DNA from 2 places in the Kitasatospora sp. NPDC002227 genome. Region 2 is predicted to be linked to the other one. Evidence: riboswitches for the same ligand, from Rfam matches in the RefSeq annotation. Region 2 holds a riboswitch; the other holds the start of a gene.
What was found. A riboswitch is a leader RNA that binds a small molecule or an ion and turns the genes downstream of it on or off. The one in region 2 is predicted to bind glycine.
Positions count from the first base shown of each region.

Region 1: another riboswitch for glycine. It lies ahead of gcvP (aminomethyl-transferring glycine dehydrogenase); the one in region 2 lies ahead of gcvT (glycine cleavage system aminomethyltransferase GcvT).

Region 1 covers NZ_JBEOWY010000076.1:6,540-21,475, reverse strand. The annotation lists gene ftsR (transcriptional regulator FtsR) at 1-40, shown strand, start outside; gene ABT095_RS36810 (bifunctional nuclease family protein) at 157-627, shown strand; gene ABT095_RS36805 (MerR family transcriptional regulator) at 889-1,575, shown strand; gene ABT095_RS36800 (SanA/YdcF family protein) at 1,660-2,337, shown strand; gene ABT095_RS36795 (DNA polymerase IV) at 2,406-3,815, shown strand; gene ABT095_RS36790 (alpha/beta fold hydrolase) at 3,898-4,653, shown strand; gene ABT095_RS36785 (MarR family winged helix-turn-helix transcriptional regulator) at 4,646-5,104, shown strand; gene ABT095_RS36780 (hypothetical protein) at 5,111-5,587, opposite strand; gene ABT095_RS36775 (MFS transporter) at 5,883-7,352, opposite strand; gene ABT095_RS36770 (PRC and DUF2382 domain-containing protein) at 7,536-8,561, opposite strand; glycine riboswitch at 8,786-8,891, shown strand; glycine riboswitch at 8,893-9,023, shown strand; gene gcvP (aminomethyl-transferring glycine dehydrogenase) at 9,129-12,014, shown strand; gene ABT095_RS36760 (DUF5999 family protein) at 12,105-12,299, opposite strand; gene ABT095_RS36755 (hypothetical protein) at 12,599-13,207, opposite strand; gene ABT095_RS36750 (glutamate-cysteine ligase family protein) at 13,589-14,936, shown strand, end outside.
Region 2 covers NZ_JBEOWY010000010.1:57,863-72,798, forward strand. The annotation lists gene ABT095_RS11680 (ABC transporter substrate-binding protein) at 1-353, opposite strand, end outside; gene ABT095_RS11685 (ABC transporter permease) at 466-1,461, opposite strand; gene ABT095_RS11690 (enhanced serine sensitivity protein SseB C-terminal domain-containing protein) at 1,977-2,696, opposite strand; gene ABT095_RS11695 (enhanced serine sensitivity protein SseB) at 2,763-3,536, opposite strand; glycine riboswitch at 3,730-3,831, shown strand; gene gcvT (glycine cleavage system aminomethyltransferase GcvT) at 4,033-5,154, shown strand; gene gcvH (glycine cleavage system protein GcvH) at 5,236-5,613, shown strand; gene glyA (serine hydroxymethyltransferase) at 5,694-6,959, shown strand; gene ABT095_RS11715 (L-serine ammonia-lyase) at 7,107-8,474, shown strand; gene ABT095_RS11720 (ATP-binding protein) at 8,677-9,165, opposite strand; gene ABT095_RS11725 (L,D-transpeptidase) at 9,329-10,543, opposite strand; gene ABT095_RS11730 (L,D-transpeptidase) at 10,577-11,785, opposite strand; gene ABT095_RS11735 (L,D-transpeptidase) at 11,931-13,181, opposite strand; gene ABT095_RS11740 (L,D-transpeptidase) at 13,324-14,595, opposite strand; gene glgX (glycogen debranching protein GlgX) at 14,812-14,936, shown strand, end outside.

The DNA of each region.
Region 1 (14,936 bases), on a different contig from region 2:
GGTCCAGGCCGGGCTGCGGGCCCGGCCGGCGGGTGGCTGAATCCGGCCGCCCGACGGTGGCCGGATCCCGCGCTGCGCGGGGCCGGAGCGCCTGGTGGGGCCGCCGGGGCCGGGGCTGCGCTTTCATATCCGGGGCGCGGGTCATAGGGTTGCCATGTGAATGAGCTCGACGTCGTGGGTGTCCGGGTGGAGATGCCTTCCAATCAGCCGATCGTGCTGCTGCGGGAGGTCGGGGGCGATCGGTACCTGCCGATCTGGATCGGTCCTGGCGAGGCGACCGCGATCGCCTTCGCGCAGCAGGGCATGACGCCGGTGCGGCCGCTGACGCACGACCTGTTCAAGGACGTGCTGGACGCGCTGGGGCAGCAGCTCACCGAAGTACGCATCAGTGACCTGCGGGACGGCGTGTTCTACGCCGAGCTGGTCTTCTCCGGCGGGGTCGAGGTGAGTGCCCGCCCGTCCGACGCGATAGCGCTGGCGCTGCGCACCGGCACGCCGATCTACGGCAGCGAGGAGGTCCTCGCCGAGGCGGGGATCGCCATCCCGGACGAGCAGGAGGACGAGGTCGAGAAGTTCCGCGAGTTCCTCGACCAGGTCTCGCCGGAGGACTTCGGCGGCCAGCAGTAGCCCTGCCGTACGCCCTACCAGCCGAGTTGGCCGCCTTCTAGCCAGCTCGGCTGTCGGCTGCAAGTCCGGTTTTGCCAAAGTGCGTCCGCATACCCACACTGGGGGCACGAAAAACCACTCCTTGGAGTGACGTTGTCCGTGAGCCTCGGCGTGGCGATCGTTGACGGGTCCCAGACGACTGCTTACCGTCAGGAGTGGCTCCGGTGAGTTACTCCACCTGGGCTCCACAACGGCGCACCGGACGAGCGGACGGAGGTTGGCATGAGCGGCATTGGCGACGAGGCGGCTGTCGGGTCCCTGTGCTCCGTGCACGTCCCGCGCGCGGGACGCTCCCTGCTGGAGCGGGTGCGGGAGTCGGTGCCGGCCGAGGCCGAGCAGCCCGCGCCGGCCCGGGTCGGGCGGTTCCCGGCGGTGCAGGCCGGACAGCCCGCGATCGAGCGGTTGGCCCCCACCTCGGGGCTGGTCGGCTACCGCGGCCCGACGGCCTGCGCGGCGGCCGGGATCACCTACCGCCAGCTGGACTACTGGGCCCGGACGGGCCTGCTCGAGCCGAGCGTGCGCGCCGCGTACCCGGCCAACACCCAGCGGCTCTACAGCTTCCGCGACATCCTGCTGCTGAAGATCGTCAAGCGGCTGCTGGACGCCGGGGTCTCGCTGCAGAACATCCGCGTCGCGGTCACCCACCTGCGGGCCGCCGAGCGGGCCGACCTGACCGGCCTCACGCTGCTGAGCGACGGGGCGACGGTCTACGAGTGCACCTCGCCCCAGCAGGTGGTCGAGCTGCTCGGCAGCGGGCAGGGCGTCTTCGGCATCGCGGTCGGCGCGGTCTGGCAGGAGCTCGAGGGGGCGCTGACCCGCCTTCAGGCCGAGCGCACCGACACCGGCGAGACGCTGCACGGCCACGACCCGGCCGACGAGTTGGCGCAGCGGCGCGGCCGCGCGGGCTGAGCGCCCTCGCACCGCGGAACCGCGGCGCCCTCGGCGTCGTCCGGTTCGGTGAGTGGATCACCGAGGCGGAGGACGGGGGCGGTCATGCGGATACCGAAGCTACTGGCCGGCAGACGGCGGCAGCGGATCGCGTACCAGGTCGCGGTCGGGCTGGCCGTGTGCGCGACGGCGCCGAGCGCCTGGCTGTTCCTGAACGGCGGGGACCGGATCGGCACGGTGGCGAGCGCGCCCTCGGCGCCGGTCGCCGTGGTCTTCGGGGCCGGCCTGTTCGACGGCAAGCCCTCGCCGTACCTGGCCGGCCGGCTGGACGCGGCTCTGGAGCTGTACCGGGACCGCAAGGTCGAGGCGATCCTGGTGACCGGGGACAACGGCCGGATCAGCTACGACGAGCCGGACGCGATGCGGGACTACCTGGTGGCGCACGGGGTGCCGCCGGTGCGGGTGGTGCGGGACTACGCGGGCTTCGACACCTGGGACTCCTGCACCCGGGCCCGGCGGATCTTCGGGGTGGACCGGGCGGTGCTGGTGAGTCAGGACTTCCACGTGCGGCGGGCGCTGGCGCTGTGCCAGGCGGCGGGCATCGACTCGTACGCCGTCGGGGTGGGTGAGCCGCACGACGTGACCTGGTACTACGGCGGGCTGCGCGAGATACCGGGGGCCGGCAAGGCGGCGGTCAACGCCCTGCTGACGCCGGATCCGAAGTACCTGGGCGCGACGGAGCCGGGCATCGCGGCCGCGCTGGCGGACGCCGCCCGCGGCTGAGGGGTGGTGAACCCGGCGCCGGCCGTGGCGGGAAGGCGATTGTCAGAGGGCTGAGGCATGATCGGCGGGTGCGGTCAGTGCCGAGCATCCTCCATCTCGACATGGACGCCTTCTTCGCAGCGGTGGAGCAGGCGGCCAAGCCGAGCCTGCGCGGGAAGCCGGTGATCGTCGGGGGTGTCGGCGGGCGCGGCGTGGTGTCGACCTGCAGTTACGAAGCGCGCAAGTTCGGGGTGCACTCGGCGATGCCGATGGCGCAGGCCCGGCGGCTGTGCCCCAACGCGGCCTTCCTGTCCGGGCGGTTCACGGCGTACCGGCAGGTCAGCGAGCAGGTGATGAGCCTGCTGCGGGAGCTGTCGCCGCTGGTGGAGCCGCTGAGCCTGGACGAGGCCTTCGTCGACCTGGAGGCCGGCCCGTACGGCCCCGCGCTGGCCGAGGCCGGGCCAGAGGCGGGGCCGGAGTTGGTGATGGCGATCGGGGAGGACCTGCGGGCCGACATCCGCCGGGTGACGGGCGTGACCGGCTCGGTGGGGCTCGCGGGGTCGAAGCTGATGGCGAAGATCGCCTCCGAGCAGGCCAAGCCGGACGGGCTGGTGCTGATCGGCGTCGGCGCCGAGCGGTCGGTCCTGGAGCCGATGTCGGTCCGGGCGCTGCCCGGGGTCGGCCCCGCGACCGAGCAGGTGCTGCGGCGGGCCGGGATGATGACGGTGGCCGACCTCGCCGAGGCGGGGGAGACAGAGCTGGTGCAGCTGCTGGGCCGCGCCCACGGCGCCGGCGTGCACCAGATGGCGCTCGGCCTGGACTCCCGCCCGGTGGTGCCGGACCGGGACGCCAAGTCGGTCTCGGTGGAGGACACCTACCCGGTGGACCTGCTCGACCGGGACCGGATCCTGCACGAGATCGAGGTGCTCACCGCCCGCTGCGTCGCCCGGCTGCACTCGGCCGGGCGGTCCGGGCGGACGGTCGTGCTGAAGGTGCGGCGCTTCGACTTCTCCACGCTGACCAGGTCGGAGACCCTGCGGGCCCCCACCGACGATCCGGCGGTGATCGCGGAGACGGCGCGGCGGCTCGCGCTGCAGGTGAACACGGCCGGCGGGGTGCGGCTGCTGGGGGTCGGTGTCTCCCAGCTGGCGGACTACACGCAGGAGGACCTGTTCGCGCAGGCGGCCGCCGAGGAGCTGGCGGCGGGGGAGCCGGCGGTGGAGCAGTTGCCCCTGGCCGATGAGCCCTCGGCCGCGTCCGCGAGCGGGCCGGCGCCGGTGGTGCAGACCCTGGTGGTCGAGCCGCCCGTCCGGCAGTGGTACCCCGGGCAGGACGTCACCCATGCCGCGTACGGCCCCGGTTGGGTCCAGGGCAGCGGGGTCGGCCGGGTCACCGTGCGGTTCGAGACGCCGGACAGCCTGCCCGGCCGGGTCCGCACCTTCGCGATCGAGGACCCGGACCTGAGCCCGGCCGAGCCGCAGCCGCTGGTCCGCGGCTGAGTCCTGCGGCACACCCGAGGCGGGCCTGGATGTGCCGCAGGCAACATATGTCATGACACATGTGTCGTGTAACGTGTCCGATATGAACACTTCGGCGAAGAACCCCACCCTGGTTTTCATCCCCTGCTTCTCCGGTGCTCCGTGGAGCGCCGAGCAGCTCGCCCCCTACGGCGACGCACCCAGGCGGACGCTGCGCCTGCCCGAGGGCGTCGACGACATCGAGCGCTACGCCGACCACGTCGAGAACGCGATCGCGGACCTGGACGACTACGTGCTGGTCGGCGACTCGTTCGGCGCGAACGTCGCGCTCGCGCTGGCGACCCGCCGCCCGCAGGGGCTGCGCGCCCTGGTCCTGTCCGGAGGATTCGCGGCCAACCCGGTCGACTCGAAGCCGTGGAAGGCCCTGATGCGGGTGATCGGCAAGGCGCGCGGGCCGCTCTACCGGCAGCTGACCCTGCGGGCCCACGCCCACCGCCTGGCCTCCCCGTTCGACGGCGAGGGCGAGGTGCCCTGGACCGAGGCGCGCAGCCGTGAGCTGTTCCTCGACAACACCCCGGCCACCTCCTTCGGCGCCCGCCTGCGGGCCGTCCTCACCGCCGACCACGTCCACGCGCTGGGCCGGGTCCACGTCCCGACCCTGCTCCTGACGCCCTCTCACGACGTGCTGATCGGCGAGGACGCCTCCAAGGTCATGCTCGCGGGCATCCCCGACGCCCGGGAGGTCGTGCTGCCGCGCACCGGCCACATGTTCAGGTTCTCGCACCCCGTCAGTTACGCTGCGGCCGTCAACGACTTCCTCGCCGGTCAGGCGGGCACCCGACAGGATGCTGATGCGTAAGGCCGAACACCTGAGGTTCGCGATCCTGGCGGCCCAGCGCGAAGGCAACCGGCTGCTGATCCAGGCTCTCAAGCCCCACGGCATCACGCCGTCGCAGGCCGAGGTGCTGCGCCTGCTCCAGCAGCACGGCACCTTGAGCCTCAACGGACTCGGGCAGCTCCTGGTGTGCGAGAGCGGCACCAACCCGAGCCGGCTGGTCGAACGCGTCGTGGCGGCCGGGCTGGTCGAGCGCCGCACGGACGCCGACGACCGCCGCTACCTCCAGCTCAGCCTCACCCCCGAGGGGCGGCGCCTGGCGACCGCGGTCGCCGAGATCGAGGACTTCCTCTACGCCTCGATGGACGCCGCCTCCGAGGGCCTGGACACCGACGCGCTGCTCGCCTTCCTGCACAACTTCATCGACCCCCTGCCCTCCGGCGAGGCGCTCAACAAGCGCCTCGCCCTCGACTGACGCCGCTCAGCCGGCCGGGACGAGCGGGGGTGTGGTCCGTGGCAGTGGGGACGGGTGGACCAGGGTGACGCACTCGGTGCCGGTGCCGGTGTGCAGGAGTATCTGCCCGGGCGGGCAGGAGCTCGGCTGCGGGCGCGGGTGGGTGACGGTGGGGTGCGGCAGCGGCGTGTCGGTGGCGGGCCGGGGAGCCGTCGTCGGCGTGCGGTGGGGCGAGGCGGAGGGCTGAGGCGGAGGCGGTGTCGCGCTCGGCGAGGCGGCCGGGGGCGGCGGACTGCTGGGCGAGGAGCTGGGCGAAGGGCTGGGGGAGAGGCTCGGTTCGGGGGAGAGCGACGGGCTGGTGACGGCCGGCCGCGGCGCGGCGGTGTGCGGGGCGTTGCCGCTGAGCAGGGCCATACCGCCGACTCCGGCGAGGATCAGGGCGCCGAGGCCGATCGGCAGGCCGAGGGTGAGCGCGCGGTGGGTGTTCTCGCTGGCGTCCTGCACCGGTGGGCTCCCTGGGGTCGGCGTGCCGCTTGGCGGGCGAGCATAGCGAGCAGGGCCGGGCCCGGGCCAGGGTGGGGGCCGCAATTCGGGGGCGGCGCCGGGGCGAGGAGCGCCCGCAGGCGCGGCCGGTCCGGCCCTGGGGGTGGTGCCTGCCGGGATGCCCGGAGGCCCCGCACCTGGTGTGCAAGGTGCGGGGCCTCCGGGGCCGGGCTCGTGGCTGGTCGCGATGCCCTCGTCGACCGCTGTGGCCCGGGGCCGGGCGCCCTGTCCCTTGGCGCTCGGCTGGGCGTCCCTGTCAGACGCCGGTCTTGGCGGGCTCGCGGGTGTCAGCCGGAGCCGGGGTGGTGAGGGCGGGCTTGATGCGGCGGATGGCGAAGGGCACCAGGCCGGCGATCAGGCACATGACGCCCGCCGTCCAGAACGCGCTCTTGTAGGCGTCCAGGGTGGGCAGCGGGATCGGCAGGCCCTTGATGGTGTCGCCGGTCAGGATGGCGGCCATCACGGCGGTGCCGATGGCGCCACCGACGGTGCGCAGCACGGCGTTCATGCCGTTGGCGATGCCGGACTGCTCGGCCGGGACGGCGCCGTTGATGTAGGCGGGCATGGCCGCGTAGGCCAGGCCGACGCCGAGACCGAAGACGGCGGAGGCGAGGTAGATGTCGCCCTCGGCGCTGTGGCGCAGGGCCAGGTAGGCCATCGAGGCCGCACCCAGCACGCCACCGAGGACCAGCGGCAGACGCGGGCCGCGGCGGCCGATCAGCAGGGCACCCACCGGGGCGGCGAGCATCGAGCCGACGGCGGAGGGCAGCAGCATGACACCGGCGTGCAGGACGGTCGCGGTGAAGCCGTAGTGGGTGAACTTCTGCGGGGTCTGGGCGAAGTTGCTGATGACCATGAAGGAGCCGTACATCCCGAAGCCGATCAGCAGGCCGGAGATGTTGGTGAAGGCGACGGCCGGGCGGGCCATCATCTTCATGTCGACCAGCGGGTGCTTGACCTTGACCTCGATGATGATCCAGACCAGGGCGACCACGGCCGCGACGGCGAACAGGCCGAGGGTCTTGGTGGCGGTCCAGCCCCACTCGTTGCCCCGGCTGACGGCGATCAGCAGCGCGGAGAGCCAGCCGGCCAGGGTGATCGCGCCGAGCGGGTCGGCGCCACCCTCCTTGTCGACCACCGGGTCGCTCGGGACGCGCAGGACGACCAGGCCGACGGCGATCAGGCCGAAGATCAGGCCCATCCAGAAGATGGACTGGTAGCTCCAGTGCTCGAGCAGCAGACCGGTGGCGACCAGGCCGAGGCCGGAGCCGACGCCCATCGAGGCCGAGATCGCGGCGACGCCGCCGGTGACCTTCTCGCGGGGCAGCTCGTCACGGACGATGCTGATGGCCAGCGGCAGCACGCCACCGCCGGCGCCCTGCAGCACGCGGGCGACGACCAGCCAGGTGAAGGAGTGGGTGCTGACCGCCAGGGCGGACCCGGCGACCAGGCCGGCCAGCGAGATCAGCAGCACCGGCTTGCGCCCGCGCAGGTCGCCGAAGCGGCCGAGCAGCGGGGTCAGGACGGCCGCGGACAGCAGGTTCGCCGTCATCAGCCAGGTGATGTTGGAGCCGCTGACCTTCAGCTCCTTGGCCAGCGAGGGCAGGATCGGGACGACCGCGGTCTGCACCACGCTGAACGCCAGCATGGCCAGCACGAGGGCTGGGAGCACGCGGGCACTGCTCGGCTTGGGGGCCGTGGCGGTGGGCTGTGGTGCCTCACTCACGGTGACTTCCTCCAGTTCGATCCCGGCCTGCGGTGGTCGCTTGTGCCGGGGAAAAGTGAATGAACTGAAGTAACCATGCACCCCGATAGTTCAGTGTGTCAAATATCGACCGATGAAGCTTTGGCGGAGCGGCCCTGACGGTACGCCAAGGGCCCCGGCGGCGCCGGGGCCCTTGGGGCGGGGTCACTGCGGCGGTTCGTGGGCTTCGGGTGCGTCAGGGCCGTCCTGGATCTCCACGTGCTCGCGGCGCAGCTCCTCGCGGATCACGTGATCGTCGGTGTAGCGCTCGACCACCAGGCGGACCCGCTCGATCGGCACCAGGTACTTGTGCACCACCGGCCGCTCCTCCTGCAGGGTCACCTCCTCGACCGCCTCGGCGATCTCCTCCTGGGTGAGCGCGTCCCGCTCGCCGTCGCTGACCGGCACCCGCTCGACCCGGACCCGCTCGCGCACCACCGGGACGTGCCGTTCGACGGCCTCGCTGGTGACGTACTTGCGCAGCCGGGCGGTGTAGGTGACCGCCCACTCGGTGGTGATGTCGAGCCGCTCCTCGCGGCAGGTGATCTCGACCGGGCCGCTCGGCGCGCTGGTCTCGGCCGAGGGCATCGGGGCCGCGGGCCGTTCGAGGGTCGGGGAGGTGGCGGAGTTGACCGGGCGCATCGGCGCGGCGGGGGCGGACTTGTCGTGGTCGCGGACGGGGGTGGTGAACGCCATGGTGGTCGCCTCGGGCATCAACGGAGCGGGAGAGGGGTTCGGGGGCGGGGTGACCGCGGCCGGGGTGGCTGCGGCTGCGGTGGCTGCGGCAGCGGTGGTGGTCGCCGGGGGGACGGCGGTCTGCACGGTGCCGAAGTCGTGGTCGGCGGAGGTGGTGCCGGCCGCGGGGGGCGGGGCGGAGGAGGTGGTCTCCAGCCCGTAGTAGCGGTAGAGCTGGAGCTCCTGGGCGGGGGAGAGGTGCTGGCCCACGCCGAAGTCCGGCGAGTCCTTGATCAAGGCCTTGTCGTAGGGGACCTTGAGCTCCTCGCCGGAGAACTCGCTGGTGGTCAGCGGGACGAAGGCGTCCCGCCCGAAGATCCCGGTCCGCACGGCGGCCCACTCGGGCTCGCCCGTCGCGTCGTCGAGGTACACCTCGTCGACCGTGCCGATCTTGTCACCGTTCCGGTCGACCGCCTTGTGTCCGATCAGGTCGCGCGGATCGATATCGGTCTGCACGTTGTCCTCCAGTGCGGGTTGCTCCGGGAAAGGTCGGTCGGCCGGCGGCCGGCGGAGCTGTCCGGCTGCCATTTCATACGAAAAGCCATCAAACGGGTGGCAGCGAGCCGGATACCGCCGTCCGGGCAGGGGTTGGGCCGTTCGGGAGTGCTCCGAGCTGGGCCGTCCGACCTGACAGCGCCGGTGATCAGCGCCTGCCGCGCTGGTACCCTGGGCGCGACCGCCGAGCCCGCGCGGGAGAGTCCCCGACCCCCGTGAACTGCGGAGACGGGGCGCCGAAGGAGCAAACCCTCCCCGGAATCTCTCAGGCATCCGTACCGTGTGGGATAGGTCACTCTGGAAAGCAGGGCAGTGTCGACGGCCAGGGAGCCGACGCCACCGCCCTCACCGACGGTGCAAGCCGACGGGGCGCTCCGGCGTCGCGTGCGGGCGAAGCTCTCAGGTACCGATGACAGAGGGGGAGGCCTGTCGGGTCGTACCCAGGGAGCCGTCGCTGCCCCACAGCGGCAATCGGGCCCTCCGGTGTGCGCACCCCCGCCGGTCCGTGACCAGGAGGCCTCGACCCCCATGAACGCCCAGCCGACCACCGAAGCGACGCTCACCCAGCTTGAGCAGGCCAGCCCCTTCGAGTCCCGCCACATCGGCCCCGACGCCGCCGCCCAGGACAAGATGCTGGCGTTCGTCGGTTACGGCTCGCTCGACGAGCTCGCCGACGCCGCCGTGCCCGAGGCCATCCGCAGCCTCACCGCCCTCGACCTGCCCGCCGGGCGCAGCGAGGCCCAGGTGCTCGCCGAGCTGCGCGAGCTGGCCTCGCGCAACACCGTGCTGCAGCCGATGATCGGCCTCGGCTACTACGGCACCTTCACCCCGCCGGTGATCCTGCGCAACGTGCTCGAGAACCCGGCCTGGTACACCGCGTACACGCCGTACCAGCCGGAGATCTCGCAGGGCCGCCTGGAGGCGCTGCTCAACTTCCAGACCCTGGTCGCCGACCTGACCGGCCTGGACACCTCCGGCTCCTCGCTGCTCGACGAGGGCACCGCCGCCGCCGAGGCGATGGCGCTGGCCCGCCGCGTCACCAAGGTCAAGGGCGGTGTCTTCCTGATCGACGCCGACACCCTGCCGCAGACCGTCGCGGTGATCCAGACCCGCGCGGAGCCGACCGGTGTCGAGGTCGTCGTCGCCGACCTCGCCGAGGGCATCCCGGCCGAGATCGCCGAGCGCGGCGTCTTCGGTGTGCTGCTGCAGTACCCCGGCGCCTCCGGCGCGGTCCGCGACCTCGCCCCGGTGATCGAGCAGGCCCACGGCCTGGGTGCGGTCGTCGCGGTCGCCGCCGACCTGCTGGCGCTGACCCTGCTCAAGTCGCCCGGCTCGCTCGGCGCCGACATCGCCTGCGGCACCTCGCAGCGCTTCGGCGTGCCGATGGGCTTCGGCGGCCCGCACGCCGGCTACCTGGCCGTGCGCGCCGAGTACGCCCGCAACCTGCCCGGCCGCCTGGTCGGCGTCTCCGTCGACGCCGACGGCAACCGCGCCTACCGCCTGGCGCTGCAGACCCGCGAGCAGCACATCCGCCGCGAGAAGGCCACCTCCAACATCTGCACCGCCCAGGTGCTGCTGGCCGTGATGGCCTCGATGTACGCCGTCTACCACGGCCCCGACGGCCTGGCCGACATCGCCCGCCGCACCCACCGCTACGCCGCCGCGCTGGCCGAGGGCCTGCGCGCCGGTGGCGTCGAGCTGACCGCCGGCGAGTTCTTCGACACCGTCACCGCGCGCGTCCCCGGCAAGGCCGCCGAGATCGCCGCCGCCGCCCGCGCGAACGGCGTCAACGTCTACCAGGACGGCGCGGACCTGATCTCCGTCTCCTGCGACGAGACCACCACCCGCGAGCACCTGGCCGCCGTCTGGGCCGCCTTCGGCGTCAGCGCCGCGGAGGTCGCCGAGACCGCCGACGCGCTGCCGGCCGCGCTGCTGCGCGAGGACGAGTACCTGACCCACCCGGTCTTCCACAGCCACCGCTCCGAGACCGCCATGCTGCGCTACCTGCGCCGCCTGTCGGACCGGGACTACGCGCTGGACCGCGGCATGATCCCGCTGGGCTCCTGCACCATGAAGCTCAACGCGACCACCGAGATGGAGCCGGTCACCTGGCCCGAGTTCGGCCAGCTGCACCCCTTCGCGCCGATCGACCAGGCGGCGGGCTTCCTCACCCTGATCCGCGGCCTGGAGCAGCAGCTCGTCGAGGTCACCGGCTACGACGCCGTCTCGATCCAGCCGAACGCCGGCTCCCAGGGCGAGCTCGCCGGCCTGCTGGCCGTGCGCGCCTACCACCACGCCAACGGCGACACCCAGCGTGACGTCTGCCTGATCCCCTCCTCGGCGCACGGCACCAACGCCGCCTCCGCCGTGATGGCCGGCATGCGCGTCGTCGTGGTCAAGACCCTGGTCGACGGCGACGTGGACGTCGAGGACCTCAAGGCCAAGATCGAGCAGCACCGCGACCAGCTCTCGGTGCTCATGGTCACCTACCCGTCCACCCACGGCGTGTACGAGACCGAGATCACCCAGATCTGCGCCATGGTGCACGAGGCCGGCGGCCAGGTGTACGTGGACGGTGCCAACCTGAACGCCCTGGTCGGCCTCGCCAAGCCGGGCAAGTTCGGCGCGGACGTCTCGCACCTGAACCTGCACAAGACCTTCTGCATCCCGCACGGCGGCGGCGGCCCGGGCGTCGGCCCGGTCGCGGTGCGCGCGCACCTCGCGCCGTACCTGCCCAACCACCCGCTGCAGGCGGAGGCGGGCCCGGCCACCGGTGTCGGCCCGATCTCGGCCGCGCCGTGGGGCTCGGCGGCCATCCTGCCGATCTCCTGGTCGTACGTGCGCCTGATGGGCGGCGAGGGCCTCAAGCACGCGACCCAGGTCGCCGTGCTGAACGCCAACTACATCGCCAAGCGCCTGGCCCCGCACTTCCCGGTGCTCTACACCGGCCCCGGCGGCCTGGTGGCGCACGAGTGCATCATCGACCTGCGCCCGCTCTCCAAGGAGACCGGTGTGACGGTGGACGACATCGCCAAGCGCCTGATCGACTACGGCTTCCACGCGCCGACCATGTCTTTCCCGGTGGCCGGCACGCTCATGATCGAGCCGACCGAGTCCGAGGACCTGCACGAGATCGACCGCTTCTGCGAGGCGATGATCGAGATCCGCGCCGAGATCGAGAAGGTCGGCTCGGGCGAGTGGGCCGCGGAGGACAACCCGCTGCGCAACGCCCCGCACACCGCGGCCACCCTGGCCGGCGAGTGGGCGCACGGCTACACCCGCCAGGAGGCCGTCTTCCCGGCCGGCGTGAACCCGGCCGACAAGTACTGGCCGCCGGTGAGCCGGATCGACGGCGCCTACGGCGACCGCAACCTGGTCTGCTCCTGCCCGCCGCTGGACGAGTACGGCGTCTGACCGGTTCAGACACGCTGAAGGCCCTGGTGGAGCTGCTGCTCCGCCAGGGCCTTCGTACGTGGTTCGGACCCCCGTGGTCCGTGGTGCTCCTCAGCTCGCCGAGAGGGCCGGCTGGCGGCGCGGGGCGATGACCCGGCCGTCGGGCAGGAGTTCACCGGTGTCGTCGAAGAGCAGGACGCCGTTGCAGAGCAGGCTCCAGCCCTGCTCGGGGTGGCGTGCCACGGGCATGGCCGCCTCACGGTCGTTCGACTCCGCCGACGGACACTCCGGACGGTGCTGGCACATAGCTCGTACCCTCGCTTCGCTTACGGCCCGGCCCGCGTACGGCTGCCCCCGGGGCGTTCGCCGCACCGGCCGGAACCTACCCACCGGTTCGGGTGTGAACCGGCACTGTCACGGGTAGGGCTGATCGCTCCCCCGCGGTACCCAGTGTCTGCCTCCCGGGCGCGCCGCGCAGCGATTTGGTGATTTGCGACACAACTGATCGCCCGGACCACCCGTTCAGGCGGCCGTACGGGCACGGCGGTGCCGGACGGGTCAGCCGGGGCTGGCCCGTCCGGGTGATTGTGCACTGCCCCGAGGCGCTAGGAGGACAGGCCGAGGGCGAGCGGGGCGGGGGTCAGGGCGCGCTCGAGCAGGGCGAGCAGCTCGGCGGCCGGGTAGACCCGGTGGGCGGTGACGCCGAGCGGGGCGGGGGCCAGCGGGATCAGCAGGTCGGTGGCGGGGCCGGGCTCGGGGTGGTGCAGCCACAGGGCGGTGGCGTAGTGGCCCGGCATGGTCAGCAGCCTGGGCAGGTGCCGGGAGCGGGCGGCCTGGGTCAGCTGCCAGGCCTGGCGCAGCGCCCGGACGGTGGAGTCCAGGTAGGGCCCGGCGGTGAAGTGCGAGAAGGCGTGCCCGTCCGGCGTCTCGATCACCTCGGCCGCCGCGACGGCCGCGGCAGCCGGGGCGGGATGGGCCAGACCGGTGGCCGGACCGGGCTGGATCAGGAAGCGCCAGCCCGTCCGGGGGGCGGTGTACAGCTCGGCGCCCCGACCGCTCAGCACGTGGACCGCGAGCGGGTGCGCGGGGAGCAGCGGCCCCTCGGCATGTCGCAGTGCGGCGGCGGCGGGGCGGCGCAGTGCGGCCTCGGAGTCGAGTGCCGCGAGCACCGCGCGCAGGGCGCTGGGCGGAGGCTGGGGAGTCTGCAGAGTCATGGCGGGGCGCCTCTCCGGGAGAGATTGGCGTGCGAGTGCGGCATACCGGCTGGCAGTGGGTGTGACGGGAGACCTGGCCGTGTCCGGTTGGGCATGATCGCGGTGCGGGCGGGAGCCTGCCGCCGAGGGGGAGACACGGGCGGCGCGGCACCGGGCAGAGCGCAGTGCGAATTCTACTCGAACAGGTGCGCAGGGTGACCTTCATATCACGTTCAGTGGCGTGCGGCAAGTCGGGAAACAGCTGACGGTCTGTCAGTCATCTTGTGTCGCCAAGCTGTTCGACCTGCGGGGTATGGATCTTCCGGGTGGGCATCATGCAGGCCTGACATTTTGTAGGCGAGCACTGGGCAGAAGCCGTCGACCACTGGTGAAGGGGCACCCATGGGCGAGAAGGTCGTTGCGACACGGGCGGAGCTCTCCGACCGGCAGCTCTACCGGCGAAAGCTCCAAGGCTGTCTCGACGCCCTGGAACGGATGCTGCGAGAGGGGCGGTTCGACCGGCCCAAGGCCATGATGGGCCTGGAGATGGAGCTCAACCTGGCGGACGAGCAGGGCCTGCCCCTGATGACCAACGAGCAGGTGCTCTCCTCGATCGCCTCCAGCGACTTCCAGACCGAGCTGGGCCGCTTCAACATCGAGCTCAACGTGGCCCCCCGGCGCCTGGGCGGCCACGTCCTCGACGAGCTGCGCGAGGAGCTGGTCACCGGCCTGCACTACGCCGACCGGCAGGCGGAGGCCGTCGGGGCCCGGATCGTGATGGTCGGCATCCTGCCGACCCTCGACCTGGACCACACCGGTGCGGAGGCGATGTCGAGCAACGACCGGTACACCCTGCTCAGCGACCAGATCCTGGCCGCGCGCGGGGAGGACATCGCGCTCGACATCGAGGGGGTCGAGCGCCTGTCCGTCGAGTCGGTCTCGATGGTGGCCGAGGCCGCCGCGACCTCGGTGCAGCTGCACCTGCAGGTCACCCCCGAGCGGTTCGCCTCGGTCTGGAACGCCGCCCAGGCGATCTCCTCGGTGCAGGTGGCGCTCGGCGCCAACTCGCCGTTCCTGTTCGGGCGCGAGCTCTGGCGCGAGACGCGCCCCGTGCTGTTCCAACAGGCCTGCGACACCCGGACGGCCGAGCTCAAGGCACAGGGCGTGCGCCCGATCACCTGGTTCGGGGAGCGCTGGGTGGACTCCGCGCTGGACCTCTTCGCGGAGAACCAGCGGTACTTCCCCGCGCTTCTGCCGATCTGCTCCGACGAGGACCCGGGCAAGGTGCTGGCCTCCGGAGGAGTCCCCAAGCTGTCCGAGATGCGGCTGCACAACGGCACCATCTACCGGTGGAACCGCCCGATCTACGACGTCGCCGGCGGGGTGCCGCACCTGCGGGTGGAGAACCGCTGCCTGCCGGCCGGGCCGACGGTGGCCGACACGCTGGCCAACTCCGCCTTCTACTACGGCCTGGTCCGGGTGCTGGCCGAGCAGCCACGGCCGGTCTGGAGCCGGCTCGCCTTCGCCCAAGCCGACGAGAACTTCCACCACGCCGCCCGGTACGGCATCGAGTCCGTCCTGCAGTGGCCCCGGCACGGGCGCGGGGCGCGCGGCACCAACGCCGTGGCCGTCACCGACCTGGTGCTGAACGAACTGCTGCCGCTCGCCCACCAGGGCCTGGACGAGTGGGGCATCGAGCCCGGCGACCGGGACCGCTACCTCGGCATCATCGAGCAGCGCTGCCTGCGCC
Region 2 (14,936 bases):
ATGGTCGGCTGCGCGGCGGCCAGGTCGGGGACGAGCTTCAGGCCGTCCTTGCCCGGCTTGCCGTCGAAGGCGAGCAGGGTGCGGGCGTAGTAGCGCTCGAAGTTCCACACCGAGGCGTAGTAGGCACGGCCCGGGTCCATCGAGTCGGCGTCGGTGCTCGTCCAGAGGTTGAGCGTGCCGCCCTTCTTGTCGGAGGGGTTCAGCACCTTGTCGACGGCGGCGTTGAAGCCGCCCTGCGCCGAAGCACCGGCCGACGGGCTGGTGCCGCCGCTCTTGGAGCCGCCACAGGCCGAGATGGTGAGAGCCAGCGTCGCCGCGAGGGCGGCGGCGGCAAGCGTCCGGTTACGCGTCATGGGTACTGATTCCTCCTGGAGAAGTGCGGGCCTGAGCGGTCCGCCGGGGGTGGGTGAAACCCCCGAGAACAGTGGGATCGGGCGGGGCCGATCGAGGGGCTGTGAAGCGGGCTCAGTTGCCCTTGGGGTCGAGCGCGTCGCGCAGGCCGTCACCGAAGAGGTTGAAGGCGAGCACGGTGACGAAGATCGCCAGACCCGGGATGACCATGTAGGTCGGGTCGGACTGGTAGATCCCGATGGCGTCGTTGAGCATCTGGCCCCAGGAGGGGGTCGGCGGCTTGACACCGGCACCGAGGAAGCTGAGCGCGGCCTCGCTGAGGATGTTGGTCGGGATGATCAGCGTCATGTAGACGAGGATCGGAGCGACCAGGTTGGGCAGCAGTTCCTTGAGCAGGATGTGGCCGCTGCCGGCACCGAGGCTGCGGGCGGCGTCGATGTACTCGCGCTCGCGCAGCGACATCACCTGCCCGCGCACGATGCGGCCGATGTACGGCCAGCCGAAGAAGCCGATGACGACGACCAGGATGACCATCCGCAGGAACGAACCGCTGAGACCGATCAGGTCGTTGGGCATCACCGAGATCAGCGCGATGGAGAAGAGCAGCTGCGGGAAGGCCAGCAGCACGTCCATGACCCGGCTGATGACGGAGTCGATCCAGCCGCCGAAGAAGCCGGCGGCCATGCCGAGGAGGACACCGATCACGGTGGAGAGGGCGGCGGCGGAGAAGGCCACGCCGAGCGAGACCCGGGCGCCGTAGACGACCCGGCTGAAGACGTCGCGGCCGAACTTCGGGTCGACGCCGAGCCAGAAGTCGCCGCTGATGCCGCCGTAGGCGCCGTTGGGCAGACCGAGGTCCGGGTTGATCTGGTCCGGGTGCGGTTCGTCCACCGGGTGGCCGAACAGCGAGATGATCACCGGCGCGAAGATCGCCACCAGAATCAGCAGGACCACCACGGCGCCGCCGAAGAGCGCGACCTTGTCGCGCTTCAGGCGGGCCCAGGCGATCTTGCCGGGCGAGCGGCCCTCGATCTTCTTCGGCGCGGCTACGGAGGCGGCCTCAGGCCCGGCCTCGGCGGCGGAGCCGGTGGTCTCGGTGGGTGTGGTCATGAGTCAGTTCGTTCCCCTCGCCGACGGTGGCCGGCCCACGGTGTCCTGGACGTGCGCGGAGGGCCGGACCCGGTCCGGGCCCGGTGCCGAGGACGGTCCGGTTGTTCGCGACTGTGCGGTGCGGTGCGTCGGTGCGGTGGTGCCGTCGCCAGGTGGCTGCGGCGGTGCAGATCGATGTCAGGGGTCCCCGCGGTGCCGGCGCGCGTTGTGGGGGCGCGGCGGTCGGGGCGGGGGGTGGTGCAAGGCAGTGAAGAGGTGGAGCGTCACAGAATTTCTGTAGTTCAGGCTGCGCGTTGGGCCCTCGTGGGGCTGGTCCCGCGCACTGCACTGCGGAGACTCTCCGTCATCGGAGCAGCGTTCCGCCAGACCTGGCTGCCGAAGGATGCCCAACTGTGATCTGTCGGCATGCATCGGTGATCTTGCCGCATAACGCTCTTCACACAGCTGTTACCGGCGGGGCCGGGCGCCTACGACCGAGATGACTGCGGCTCAGCTCCATCGCATGCGAAGGGAGTTCAGTGCTGGGGCGGAGGCCAGCCGTAGCCCGGGCGCGGCGCGGCCTCGCGGTCGTAGAACGGGCGGGCCTGGGCGCGCATCCACAGCGCCACCGGGTCGTAGTCGTCGGCCAGCAGCACGGTCGAGACCGAGAGGCCCTCCGGAGCGTGCCCGAGCGCACGCTGCACCAGCGCCCGGACGGCCTCCACCGCGGGGGGTGAGGCGTCGTAGAGGTCGAGGCCGATCGCCAGGTACTCCCCGCCGAGCACCGGGCGCACCCAGGCGGCCCGCAGCGCCCGCAGGCACGACAGCTCGGCCCCCTGCTGGGCCAGCACGGCGTAGAACTGCGGCGCGTTCAGCTGCGGCTCGCTCAGCTGCAGCGGGCCGGCCGGCAGCCGGTCGAGCCCGGCGGCCACCCGGCGCAGGTCGGCCCAGGGGATACCGACCCCGCCGCCGGGCGCGTGCGGGTTGAGCCACAGGCCCCAGCGGGTGCGGTAGAGGGCACTGGCGATCTCGGTGCCGGGGATCACCTCGTGCGCCCGGGCCCAGCCGGAGGCGGCCAGCTGCTCGGCGGAGGTGACGGCGGGGGCGTAGCCGAGCCCGCCGATCTCCATGTTCCCGTACTGCGCGTCGGGGCTGCCGGGCTGTCCGTGCCACAGCAGCATCCACACCTCGCCCTCGGCGAGCGCGCGGAGCAGCTGTTCGTACGCCTCGTACCGCTCTGGCGCGACCTCACGCATGGCGCGCTCCAGCGCACCGCCGCCCGTCGCACTCACCCTGATGCCTTTCGCTCAACGACCGCGCGGCTAACCGCGCGCGTAGAAGGGTCTCACCCGGGTCAGCAACCACTCCACCACCGGGTCGGCGACCGCGTCGAGCAGCACCAGGTTGACGCCCCAGGGCGCCCCCGCGGTTCCGAGCGCGCGCCCGAGCGCGTCGTTGACCTGCGCCGGGTCGGCCGCCGCGTCCAGCTGGACGCCGACGTACAGCACGGCGCTCTCGCCCTCGACGCTGGCCAGCGCCCGGCGCGCGGTCAGCACGCCCGGCTGCTGGGTCAGTTCGGTGATGGCGGCGGCCAGGAAGGCGTACGGCTCCTCGTGCGGAGCCGGCTCGCGCAGGGCGACCCGGGCCCCGTCCGGCTGCTGCTGCCAGCGGTCCCCCTGCGGGCCCCGGCGCAGTTCGCCGACCCCCTCGGGTGGCACCGGGATGCCCACCGGGGCCTCGGGGTTGACGGCGATGCCCACCCCGAGCGGCAGTCCGCGGGCGAACTCCCAGGCCGGGGCGATGGCGAAGGGCATGCCGGGGGCGTGCCGCAGGAAGAGCTCCTGGGAGGAGAAGACGGGTACGTACGGTGCGCCCGCCAGCTCGATGGTGGGCAGGTCGAGCGCGTGGCCGTGGGGGTCGGCGCCGGCCGGCAGCGGGATCCAGATCTGGCTGCGCGCCAGCACCTCGATCACCCGGGGCGTGGCACCGGGGTCACCGAGCGCAGCCGTGAGCACCTGCTCGAGCTCGTTCGCGGGCCAGCCGCCGCCCTCGGTCGTCCAGCCCTGCGCCTGGGTCTCACCCGCCGGGTGTCCCATGCCACCGCCCCTCTGCCCGTCCGTGCCTCGGGGAGAGCCTATCGGCCCGAGCCGTGGCGGCGCCGGGGCTGTGACGGGGCCGTGGCGGGAGTGTGACCTGACAGCGGCGCCGGGCCCCTCTCCCCTCCCCAGCTCCGGGCATGCCATGATGGGCGCGTCCTCCCCGGGGGATGTCAACTCCATATTGGCCGCTCGAACCCGCGCGGGAGAGTCCGGAGTGCCCCCAGGGCACGGCCGGCGCCGAAGGAGCAAGTCCTCCCCGGAATCTCTCAGGCCCCCCTACCGCACGGGCTAGGCACATCTGGAAAGTGGACACGGCCGCGCCGTGCGCCCACCCACGGTGCAAGCCGCCATCCTTGTCCTTGCGGGCAAGTGTGGGCGGTGAAGCTCTCAGGTTGCGACGACAGATGGGGAGAAGCCGCCCCCGCATGCCCGTACGCAGGTCCACGCCCACAGCGTGGCGCCCCTGAGTGCCCAGCCAAGGAGCCATCCCGCCATGTCTGCACCCCGTCTGACCGCGCTCGACGCCCTGCACCGCTCGCTCGGTGCGACGATGACCGACTTCGCGGGCTGGGACATGCCGCTGCGCTACGGCAGCGAGCGCGAGGAGCACCTGGCCGTCCGTACCAAGGCTGGCCTCTTCGACCTCTCGCACATGGGCGAGATCACCGTGACCGGCCCGCAGGCCGGCGAGCTGCTCGACCACGCGCTGGTCGGCTTCATCTCCGCCCTCGGCGAGCTGCGCGCCCGCTACACCATGATCTGCCGCGAGGACGGCGGCATCCTGGACGACCTGATCGTCTACCGCACCGGTGAGACCGAGTACATGGTCGTCGCCAACGCCTCCAACGCCCAGGTCGTGCTCGACGCGCTGACCGAGCGCGCGGCCGGCTTCGACGCCGTGGTGCGCGACGACCGCGACGCCTACGCCCTGCTCGCCGTCCAGGGCCCGGAGGCCAACGGCATCCTCGCCTCGCAGACCGACGCCGACCTGCCCGGCCTCAAGTACTACGCCCTGCTGCCCGCCACCGTCTCGGGCAAGTCCGTCTGGCTGGCCCGCACCGGCTACACCGGCGAGGACGGCTTCGAGATCTTCTGCCGCCCCGAGGACGCCGAGCACCTGTGGCAGGCGCTGACCGAGGCGGGCGCCGGTGCGGGTCTCGTCCCCTGCGGCCTCTCCTGCCGCGACACGCTGCGCCTGGAGGCGGGCATGCCGCTGTACGGGCATGAGCTGAACACCGACCTCACCCCGTTCGACGCGGGCCTCGGCCGAGTGGTCCGCTTCGACAAGACCACCAACAACGGTGAGTTCGTCGGCCGCAAGGCCCTGGAGGCGGCCGCCGCCCAGGCCGAGACCAACCCCCCGCGCAAGCTGGTCGGCCTGGTCTCCGAGGGCAAGCGCGTCCCGCGCGCCGAGTACGGCGTGGTCAGCACCGATGGCACCCCGATCGGGCGGATCACCTCCGGCGCCCCCTCCCCCACCCTGGGCAAGCCGATCGCCATCGCGTACGTGGACGCCGCCCACGCCGAGCCCGGCACCGCCGTGGCCGTGGACGTCCGTGGCAAGCACGAGCCGGTCGAGGTCGTCGCGCTCCCGTTCTACAAGCGCGCCCGCTGAACCTGACCACGTCCCCTGTATGTCCGGTCCGCTCAGCGGACGGCTTCGCCCTACCCTCTTGCGATCCTGGAGAATGACGCCATGAGCAACCCCACCGACCTGAAGTACAGCAAGGAGCACGAGTGGCTGACGGCCGCCGAGGGCGGTGTGTCGACCATCGGCATCACCAAGCACGCGGCCGACGCGCTCGGTGACATCGTCTACGTCCAGCTCCCGGCCGTCGGTGACGAGGTCACCGCCGGTGAGACCTGTGGCGAGCTGGAGTCCACCAAGTCCGTCAGCGACCTGTTCTCGCCGGTCTCCGGCAAGGTCGTCGAGATCAACGACTCCGTCGTGGACGACCCGGCCTCGGTGAACAACGACCCGTTCGGCGACGCCTGGCTGTTCAAGGTCGAGGTCACCGCCGAGCAGGACGAGCTGCTCACCTCCGCCGAGTACGACGCCTTCATCGGCGCCTGAGCCTCCCGCTCGAACCGGGGCGGCCGCAGCGCGGCGGCCGCCCCTGCCTCCCCACGGTCCACACGACGGGAAGACCCACCATGACGGTTCTGAACCAGTCCCTGCACGCGCTCGACCCCGAGATCGCCGCCGCGGTCGACGCCGAGCTGCACCGCCAGCAGACCACCCTCGAGATGATCGCCTCCGAGAACTTCGCCCCCGTGGCGGTCATGGAGGCCCAGGGCTCGGTGCTGACCAACAAGTACGCCGAGGGCTACCCCGGCCGTCGCTACTACGGCGGCTGCGAGCACGTCGACGTGGCCGAGCAGATCGCGATCGACCGGGTCAAGGAGCTGTTCGGGGCCGAGTACGCCAACGTCCAGCCGCACTCCGGCGCCTCCGCCAACCAGGCCGCCCTGTTCGCCATCGCCCAGCCCGGCGACACCATCCTGGGCCTGGACCTGGCGCACGGCGGCCACCTGACCCACGGCATGCGGCTGAACTTCTCCGGCAAGCAGTTCAACGTGGTCGCGTACCACGTCGACGAGGCCGGCCTGGTCGACATGGCCGAGGTCGAGCGCCTCGCCAAGGAGCACCGCCCCAAGGTCATCATCGCGGGCTGGTCCGCCTACCCGCGCCAGCTGGACTTCGCCGAGTTCCGCCGGATCGCCGACGAGGTCGAGGCGTACCTCTGGGTCGACATGGCCCACTTCGCCGGCCTGGTCGCCGCCGGTCTGCACCCGAACCCGGTCCAGTACGCGGACGTGGTCACCTCCACTACGCACAAGACCCTGGGCGGCCCGCGCGGCGGCATCATCCTGGCCAAGCAGGAGTTCGCCAAGAAGCTCAACTCCTCGGTCTTCCCCGGCTTCCAGGGCGGCCCGCTGGAGCACGTGATCGCGGCCAAGGCCGTCTCCTTCAAGGTCGCCGCCTCGGCGGACTTCAAGGACCGCCAGCAGCGCACCCTGGAGGGCGCGAAGGCGCTCGCCGCCCGCCTGCTCGCCGACGACTGCACCGCCGCCGGCGTCTCCGTCCTCTCCGGCGGCACCGACGTGCACCTGGTCCTGGTCGACCTGCGCAACAGCGAGCTGGACGGCCAGCAGGCCGAGGACCGCCTGCACGAGGTCGGCATCACGGTCAACCGCAACGCCGTCCCGAACGACCCGCGCCCGCCGATGGTCACCTCCGGCCTGCGCATCGGCACCCCGGCCCTGGCCACCCGCGGCTTCCAGGCCGAGGACTTCCGCGAGGTCGCCGACGTCATCGCCGAGGCCCTGCTCCCGGGCTTCGACGAGGCCAAGGCCGCCGCGCTGAAGGCCCGCGTCACCGCGCTGGCCGACAAGCACCCGCTGTACCCGAACCTGTAACCAGGTCTTCCCCCGGAAGGCGCGGCCCCTACCCCCGCCTCGCCTTCCGAAACCTCGGGGCACCGCGCACACTGGAAGGTGGAGCGCGGTGCCCCGTCCCATGCTCCCCCTTAGTCCTTCCCACGAGACCAGACAAGGACGTCCCCCGTGGCGCTCAGCGTTTTCGACCTCTTCTCCATCGGCATCGGGCCCTCCAGCTCCCACACCGTCGGCCCGATGCGTGCGGCCCGGATGTTCGCCCGCCGCCTGAAGTCGGAGGGGCTGATCGCCGAGGTCACGGCCGTCCGCGCCGAACTCTTCGGCTCCCTCGGCGCCACCGGCCACGGCCACGGCACCCCGAAGGCCGTCCTGCTCGGCCTGGAGGGCCACTCCCCCCGCACCGTCGACGTCGACCAGGCCGACCTGGACGTCGAGCGGATCAAGGCCGAGAAGCGCCTGAAGCTGCTCGGCACCCACGAGATCGCCTTCGACGCGGACAGCCAGCTGATCCTGCACCGCCGCCGCTCCCTGCCGTACCACGCCAACGGCATGACCCTCTTCGCCTACGACGCGGCCGGGGTGCCCGTCCTGGAGAAGACCTACTACTCGGTCGGCGGCGGCTTCGTGGTCGACGAGGACGCGATCGGCGCCGACCGCGTGGTGCCCGACGACGCCCAGCTGCGCTACCCCTTCCGCACCGGCGAGGAGCTGCTGCGCCTCACCCGCGAGACCGGGCTCTCCATCTCCGGCCTGATGCTGGAGAACGAGAAGGCCTGGCGCAGCGAGGCCGAGATCCGGGCCGGTCTGCTGGAGATCTGGGGCGTGATGCAGGAGTGCGTCGCGGCCGGCATGTCCCGCGAGGGCATCCTGCCGGGCGGGCTGAAGGTCCGCCGCCGCGCCGCCGCCGGGGCCCGTGCCCTGCGCGCCGAGGGCATCGGCCCGGCCAACGCCATGGAGTGGGTCACGCTCTACGCGATGGCCGTCAACGAGGAGAACGCCTCCGGGCAGCGCGTGGTCACCGCTCCCACCAACGGCGCGGCCGGCATCATCCCGGCCGTCCTGCACTACTTCCTCAACTTCATCCCGGGCGCCGACGACGACGGCATCGTCCGCTTCCTGCTCGCCGCGGGCGCGATCGGCATGCTCTTCAAGGAGAACGCCTCCATCTCCGGCGCCGAGGTCGGCTGCCAGGGGGAGGTCGGCTCCGCCTGCTCGATGGCCGCCGGCGGCCTCGCCGAGGTCCTCGGCGGCACCCCCGAGCAGGTCGAGAACGCCGCCGAGATCGGCATCGAGCACAACCTCGGCCTCACCTGCGACCCGGTCGGCGGCCTGGTCCAGATCCCGTGCATCGAGCGCAACGGCATGGCCTCCGTCAAGGCCGTCACCGCCGCCCGGATGGCCCTGCGCGGCGACGGCCGCCACCACGTCTCCCTCGACAAGGCCATCAAGACCATGAAGGAGACCGGCGCGGACATGAAGATCAAGTACAAGGAGACCTCGCGCGGCGGCCTCGCGGTCAACGTCATCGAGTGCTGACCGGCCGGACCCACCGGCGGTGAGCGAGCGGTGAGCCGGCGGCTAGCAGGCGGTTAGCCGGAAGCGGAAGGATTGGGTCCATCGCGACGGAGGCCACCGCCCCGCCGCTCAGGTCGGTGGATCCTCGGGGGAGTCCACCGCCCACGGGGGTGGTGGACTCCGCTTCGTGGTTTCACGGCGGACGGGGGCTCCGCGTCGCCTGTCAGGCCGTGACACGCTCGCGGATCTTGAGCTCGCACCAGACGCCCTTGCCCCGGGGCAGCAGATCCGCCCCCCAGCGCTCGGAGAGCGCCTCCACCAGCACCAACCCGTAGCCGTTCTCGTTGCCCGGCTCGGCGACGATCCGGCAGGGCAGCGCCCGGGAGGAGTCGCGGACCTCGATCCGCAGCTTGCCGGGGGCCCTGGTCAGCCGCAGGCCGATGGTGCGGCCGCCGGCGTGCCGGACGGCGTTGGAGAGCAGCTCGCCGCTCAGCAGCTCGCCGGCCTCCAGCTGCGGGTGCAGCTGGAGGGCCTGCAGGGCGTGCAGGACGACCCGGCGGGCCACCCCGACCAGTTCGGGCCGGGCGGGGAGGAAGACCTCCTCCTCCGCCGCCAGCTCGGCGCAGAAGCGGGCGAAGTGCAGCCGCTCCAGCTCGTCCGGCGGGAGCTGCTCCAGCGACTCCAGCAGCAGCGAGCCGCCGCGTGACACCACGTCACCACCACTCCCCGCTCCGGGAAGTGATGCCCACTCTGCTTCGCCCCAGCCCGCCATGAGCCCATCATCGCGGAACGCGAGCAGCCGCGTACGGACAATGACCAAACGATCACTATTCTGCTGGCATATGCCACCAGCAAGGCTGGTGGTTACCGTGCTGTCACCAGTTGCCCCAGGGGACGTTCCAGCCGCTCAGACCGTTGTCGGGCTCCACCTGGCCGCCCTTGGAGTTGACCACCTTCACCACGTCGCCGACGAGTGAACTGTCGAAGAACTTACCGGCGTCCGAACTCCCGCTGCCCGCTTGGGTGTCGGAGAGGCCGATGCAGCCGTGGCTGGCGTTGTAGGAGCCGAAGGCGTCGCTCCAGTAGTTGCCGTGCACGTAGGTGCCCGAGGTGGTCAGCCGCATCGCGTGCGGCACCTGCAGGTCGTACTCCTCCCCCTTCGCGGAGGTGATGCCCTGCGAGGTCATCCGGGTCGTCCCGGACTTCTCCCCGATCACCATGGTGCCGTTCCAGCTGGCGAAGCCGGGCTTGCCCGCGGTGATGGGGTACGTCGCCGTGACCTGCCCGCCGCGCTCGACCTTCATCTCGTCCGACGAGGCGTCAACCGTCGAGATCTGGGACCGCCCGATCGTGAACGGCTCGTCGGCGTCGACCCCGCCGTAGACGTCCGGCGCGATCTCCACGCCCTTCAGCCGGTAGTGCACCGTCACCTTGGTGTCCGGCTTCCAGTACGACTCGGGCCGGAAGTCCACCCGGCGGCTGCCGAACCAGTGGCCCTTGACCACCGAGCCGTCCGAGGTGTCGAAGGTGATGCCGGCCTCGACGGCCTTCCTGTCCTTGACGTCCCGGTCGAACTCCAGCGAGACGATCATGCCGACCCCGTAGGTGCCCTGGGCGTCGATGTTGTCGTGCGGGCTGGCCTCGTCCTCGGGGGTGAGGGTGGTGAAGCTGCTGGTGGCCGTGGCGGCGAGCCCGGCCTGGTCGGCCGCGGTGGCGTTCACGGTGTACTTCTGGCCGACCGACAGCGCGCCCTTGGGCGCCCAGCCGGAGCCGTCGGCGGTGACGGCCCCGTCGACCGCCCGGCCCTGCTGGTCGGTCACCTTGACGGTGCTCAGCTTGCCGCTCGCCACCGAGACCTTGAGCGCGCCGCCCGGCTTGACGTCCTTGGCCCCGTCGGCCGGCTCGATCTTCACCACGGCGGCCGAGACCGTGGGCCCGGGTGAGGCGGAGGCCGAGGGCGCCTTGCTCCCGGCCCGCGCGGCGGCCGCGTCGGCGCCCGATCCCGAGCCCGATCCGCAGGCCGCCGTCATCAGCACCAGCGCGCCGCCCAGGCCCACGGCGGCCAGCCCCCTGCGCTTGCTGCTCTTCACGTCGTCACTCCCCGTCCGGCAGGCCGCTGCGGCCTACCACGTGCTCCAGTTCATGTTCCAGCCGCTCAGGCCGTTGTCGGGGTCGACGTGCTCCCCGACCGAGTTCTTGATCGTCACGACGTCCCCCACCATCGCGTCCGCGTAGTACTTGCCCGCGGAGGAGTCCTCGCTGCCCGCGTCACCGGGGGCGTCCTGCAGGCCGACGCAGCCGTGGCTGACGTTGGTGCGGCCGAAGACGCTCGGGTCGGACCAGTTGTTGCCGTGCACGTAGGTGCCGCTGTCGGTCAGGCGCAGCGAGTGCGGCACCTTCTCCTTGTACGCGGCACCCTCCAGGCCCGGGACGGTGGAGGAGTCCATCGTCGCCGTGCCCTCCTTCGCCTCGATCACCATGGTGCCGTTGTAGGCGTTCCAGGACTTCGGCTCGGTGCGGCCCGTGCTGATCGGGATCGTCTTGTACGGGGCGCCGTTGCGGGTCACCGTCATGATGTGGGTGGAGGCGTCCACCGTGGAGATCTGCGAGCGGCCGATGGTGAAGGGCTCGTCGCTGTCCACCCCGCCGTACACGCCGGGGGCGATCTCCACGCTCTTCAGCCGGTAGTGCACGGTCACCTTGGCGCCGGTGGGCCAGTACTGCTCGGGGCGGAAGTCCACCCGGCGGTCACCGAACCAGTGGCCCTTGACCACGGCGCCGTTCGAGGTCTCGAAGGTGACGCCCGCCTCGACGGCCTTCTTGTCCTTGACGTCCCGGTCGAAGGTGAGCGAGACGATCATGCCGACGCCGTAGGTGCCCTGGGCGTCGATGTTGTCGTGGGCGCTCGCCTCCTTGGCGGGGGTGAGCGTGGCGAAGCTGCTGGTGGCCGCGGCCACCAGGCCCTTGTCGTCGGTGGCCTGGGCGGCGACCGAGTACTGCTCGGAGACCGAGAGGCTGCCGGTGGGCAGCCAGCTGAGGCCGTCCGCCGAGACCTTGCCCTCGACCGGGCGGCCCTCCTTGTCGGTCACCTTGACGGTGCTCAGCTTGCCGCTGGCCACCGAGACCTTGAGCGCGCCGCTCGGCTTGACGTCGGTGGCGCCGTTGGCCGGCGAGATGCTCACCACGGCCGCCGAGACGGCCGGCTTGCTGGGCGTCGGGGTCTTGCCCGCGCCGCCGGAGGCCGAGCCGCCGCCACTCGAGCTGCAGGCCGCCGTGAGGGCTATCGCCCCGCCGACCACCGCCGCCGTCACACCTCTGCCGATGGACTTCATGCCCCGCTCTCCGATCTCGTTTCCCACGTAGTACACGTCTCAACATGCCCGCCGAGTTGCGCCCGGCCCCGGCGGTTTCTGTCACGAACGAGCAACGGCCCGGCCACCCCCTCACGGGAGCGGCCGGGCCGGGGGCTCCGCTCGGTTACCAGGCGCTCCACGGGAGCGTCCAGCCACTGAGGCCGTTGTCGGCCGAGACGGTCTTGCCGTTCTTGGAGTTCACGATCTTGACCACGTCGCCGACCATCGAGTCGGCGAAGAACTTGCCCGCGGTCGAGCCGTCGTCGCCGCCCTTGGCGTCCTGCATCGAGATGCAGCCGTGGCTGGCGTTGCTCTTGCCGAAGAAGTTGCTCCAGTAGTTCCCGTGCACGTAGGTGCCCGAGGCGGTCAGCCGCATCGCGTGCGGCACGTCCGGCACGTCGTACTCGGAGCCCACCACGTTGGCGACGGTCGCGGAGTTCATCCGGGTGACCTTCTCCTTGGAGGAGATCACCATGGTGCCGTTCCACGACGGGTTGTCGTCGTTGCCGCCCGTGATCGGGATGGTGGTGGTCGAGCCGCCCTTCTTGACCGTCATCATGTCGGTCGCCAGGTCGGCGGTGCTGATCTTGGAGCGGCCGATGGTGAACGGCTCGTCCCGGTCCACGTCACCGTACACGCCGGGCGAGACCTCGACGCTCTTCAGCTTGTAGTGGATGGTCACCTTGGTGCCCGGCGCCCAGTACTTCTCGGGGCGGAAGTCGAGGCGCGTGCTGCCGAACCAGTGGCCCTTCACCTGGGTGTGGTCGCTGGCCTCGATGGTGATGCCCTTGAGCACGTCGGCCTTGTTCTTGATCGCCTTGGTGAAGTTGACCGAGACGATCATGCCGACGCCGTAGGTGCCGTTGTCGGAGATGTTGTCCGTGGCGGCGGCCACCTTGGCCGGGGTCAGCGTGGTGAAGCTGCTGGTCGCGGCGGAGACCAGCCCGGCCGAGTCCTTGGCCTGCGCGCTCACGTGGTACGAGGTGCCGACCGCGAGAGCGGCGCTGGGCTTCCAGCTGAGGCCGTCGGCGGATATGTCGCCCGCGACGGCGGCGCCGTTCTTGTCCGTCACCTGGACGGCGGTCAGGGTGCCGCTGGCCACGCTCACCGAGAGCGCGTCCTTCGGTGAGACGTCCGCGGAGCCGTCCTTCGGCAGCACGGTCAGCACCGCGGCCGAGGTCTTGGGCGCCTCCGAGCTCGGCGCGGCCGCGGGCTTGTCGCCACCGCCGCCGCCGGCGGCGGCGGTGCCGCCCCCGCCCGAGCCGCCGCAGGCCGCCGTCAGCAGCAGCGCGCCGCCCACGGCCAGGGCCACGCCCGCACGGCGCCCAGGCCGGCTCTTCCTCAGTGCGACGTCGGCCGCTATGACGGGCTTCACAGTTCCGCTCCCCTCCCGGTTGTCCACGGTGGTAACACGCGTCGTCCGCCGGAACAGTTGCACCGGGCCCTGCTTCAACCGCGCGGGTCGCCAGGATAACCGTGCGGTTCGGATGGATCTTCGGCGGGAGGGCCGTGAAAGGTCAGTGAACTCCCGGCGCGGTGGCCGAGGCACTGCCCGAGGGGCTCGCGGAGGCGGACGGACCGGCCGTGGCGGTGGCCGAGGGTGCCGCCGGGCCGGCCTTGACCCACTGCGCCCAGGGCAGGTTCCAGTCGTTCAGCCCGTTGTCCGGCGGCACGGTGTCCCCGTCCTCGCCACGGACCTCGATCACGTCCCCGATGATCGAGTTGGTGTAGAACCAGCCCGCCGGGGTGTCCGTCGAGCCGCCCTTGGCGTCGGCCAGGCCGATGCAGCCGTGGCTGGTGTTGGCGCTGCCGAAGACGGACCGGTCGGCCCAGTAGTTGCCGTGCACGAAGGTGCCGCTCGCGGTCAGCCGCATCGCGTGCGGCACGTCCTTGATGTCGTACTCGTCACCCATCCCCACCGTCTGCGAGTTCATCCTGGTCACCTCGTACTTCTCCGAGATCACCAGCGCGCCGAGGTAGGTGCTGTGCTCCGGGCTGCCGCCGGAGATCCGCAGGGTGCGCAGCACCCGCCCGTCCTGCCGGACGGTCATGGTGTGCGCGTCCAGGTCGGCCACGCTCACCTGGGCCCGGCCGACGGTGAAGTGCACCTCCTTGGCCTGGGTGCCGTACTCCCCCGGGGCGCCCTGCACGTCCTTGAGCCGCAGTGCGAGGGTGACCTTGGTGCCCGCCGCCCAGTACTTCTCGGGGCGGAAGTCGAGGCGCTGGCTGCCGAACCAGTGGCCCACCACCGGCACCGGAGGGTCGGCGGTCACGCTGACGGCCTGCTCCACGGTGGCCCGGTCGGCGATCGGCCGGGTGAAACGGAGCGAGACGGGCATGCCGACGCCGACCGTGGAGCCGTCCTCCGGGGTGAAGAAGGCGGCGAAGGTGTGCGCGGGGCCGACGGTGGTGAAGGCGGTGTGCTGGGCGGCCCGCAGCCCGGCGGCGTCCTCGGCGACGCTGTCCAGCGTGTACGGGGTGGCCGGCGCCAGGTGGCCCTCGAAGGTCCAGCTGGCGCCGTCCGGGGCGATCTTCCCGGTGAGCGCGGCGCCGGCCGAGTCGGCCAGCCTGACCGAGACCAGCCTGCCCTGGGCCACCACGACCTTCACCGGAGCGTCGGCCGGCACGTCCTGGCTGGCGTCCTTCGGCGTGGCCGTGATCACGGCCTGCGAGACCGGCGGCGAGGACGACGCGGCGGCGTCCCCGCTGGCCGCCTTCGGCGCGCCCCCGGAGCAGGCGGTGAGCAGGCACAGCCCCAGACCAGCCGTGCGCCGACCCCAGCTCCCCATCCCCCGGCCCTTTCGTCCACACCGATGCCACCGCCGGGAACAACGACCGCGACCCCGGCAGGACACGACCGGCGATTGCACCCGAGCGGCCCGATTCGCCGTACAGAATGATTCACACCCCGTCACATCTCGGTCACCGACGTGACAGTGGCAGCCGTTCAGGGAACAAGAGGAGAGCGGGGCACGGGCCTCCCCGCGCTGGGAGGGGTGCGGGCGATGACGGCGTGGCAGGAGCTGCAGCGGGAGACGCGTGCCGGTGCGCAGGCCCACCGGGCGCCCGACGCGCCCTGGCCCGGCAGCTGGCAGCCGCTCGGCGCCCGGTGCCACACCACCAGGGAGGG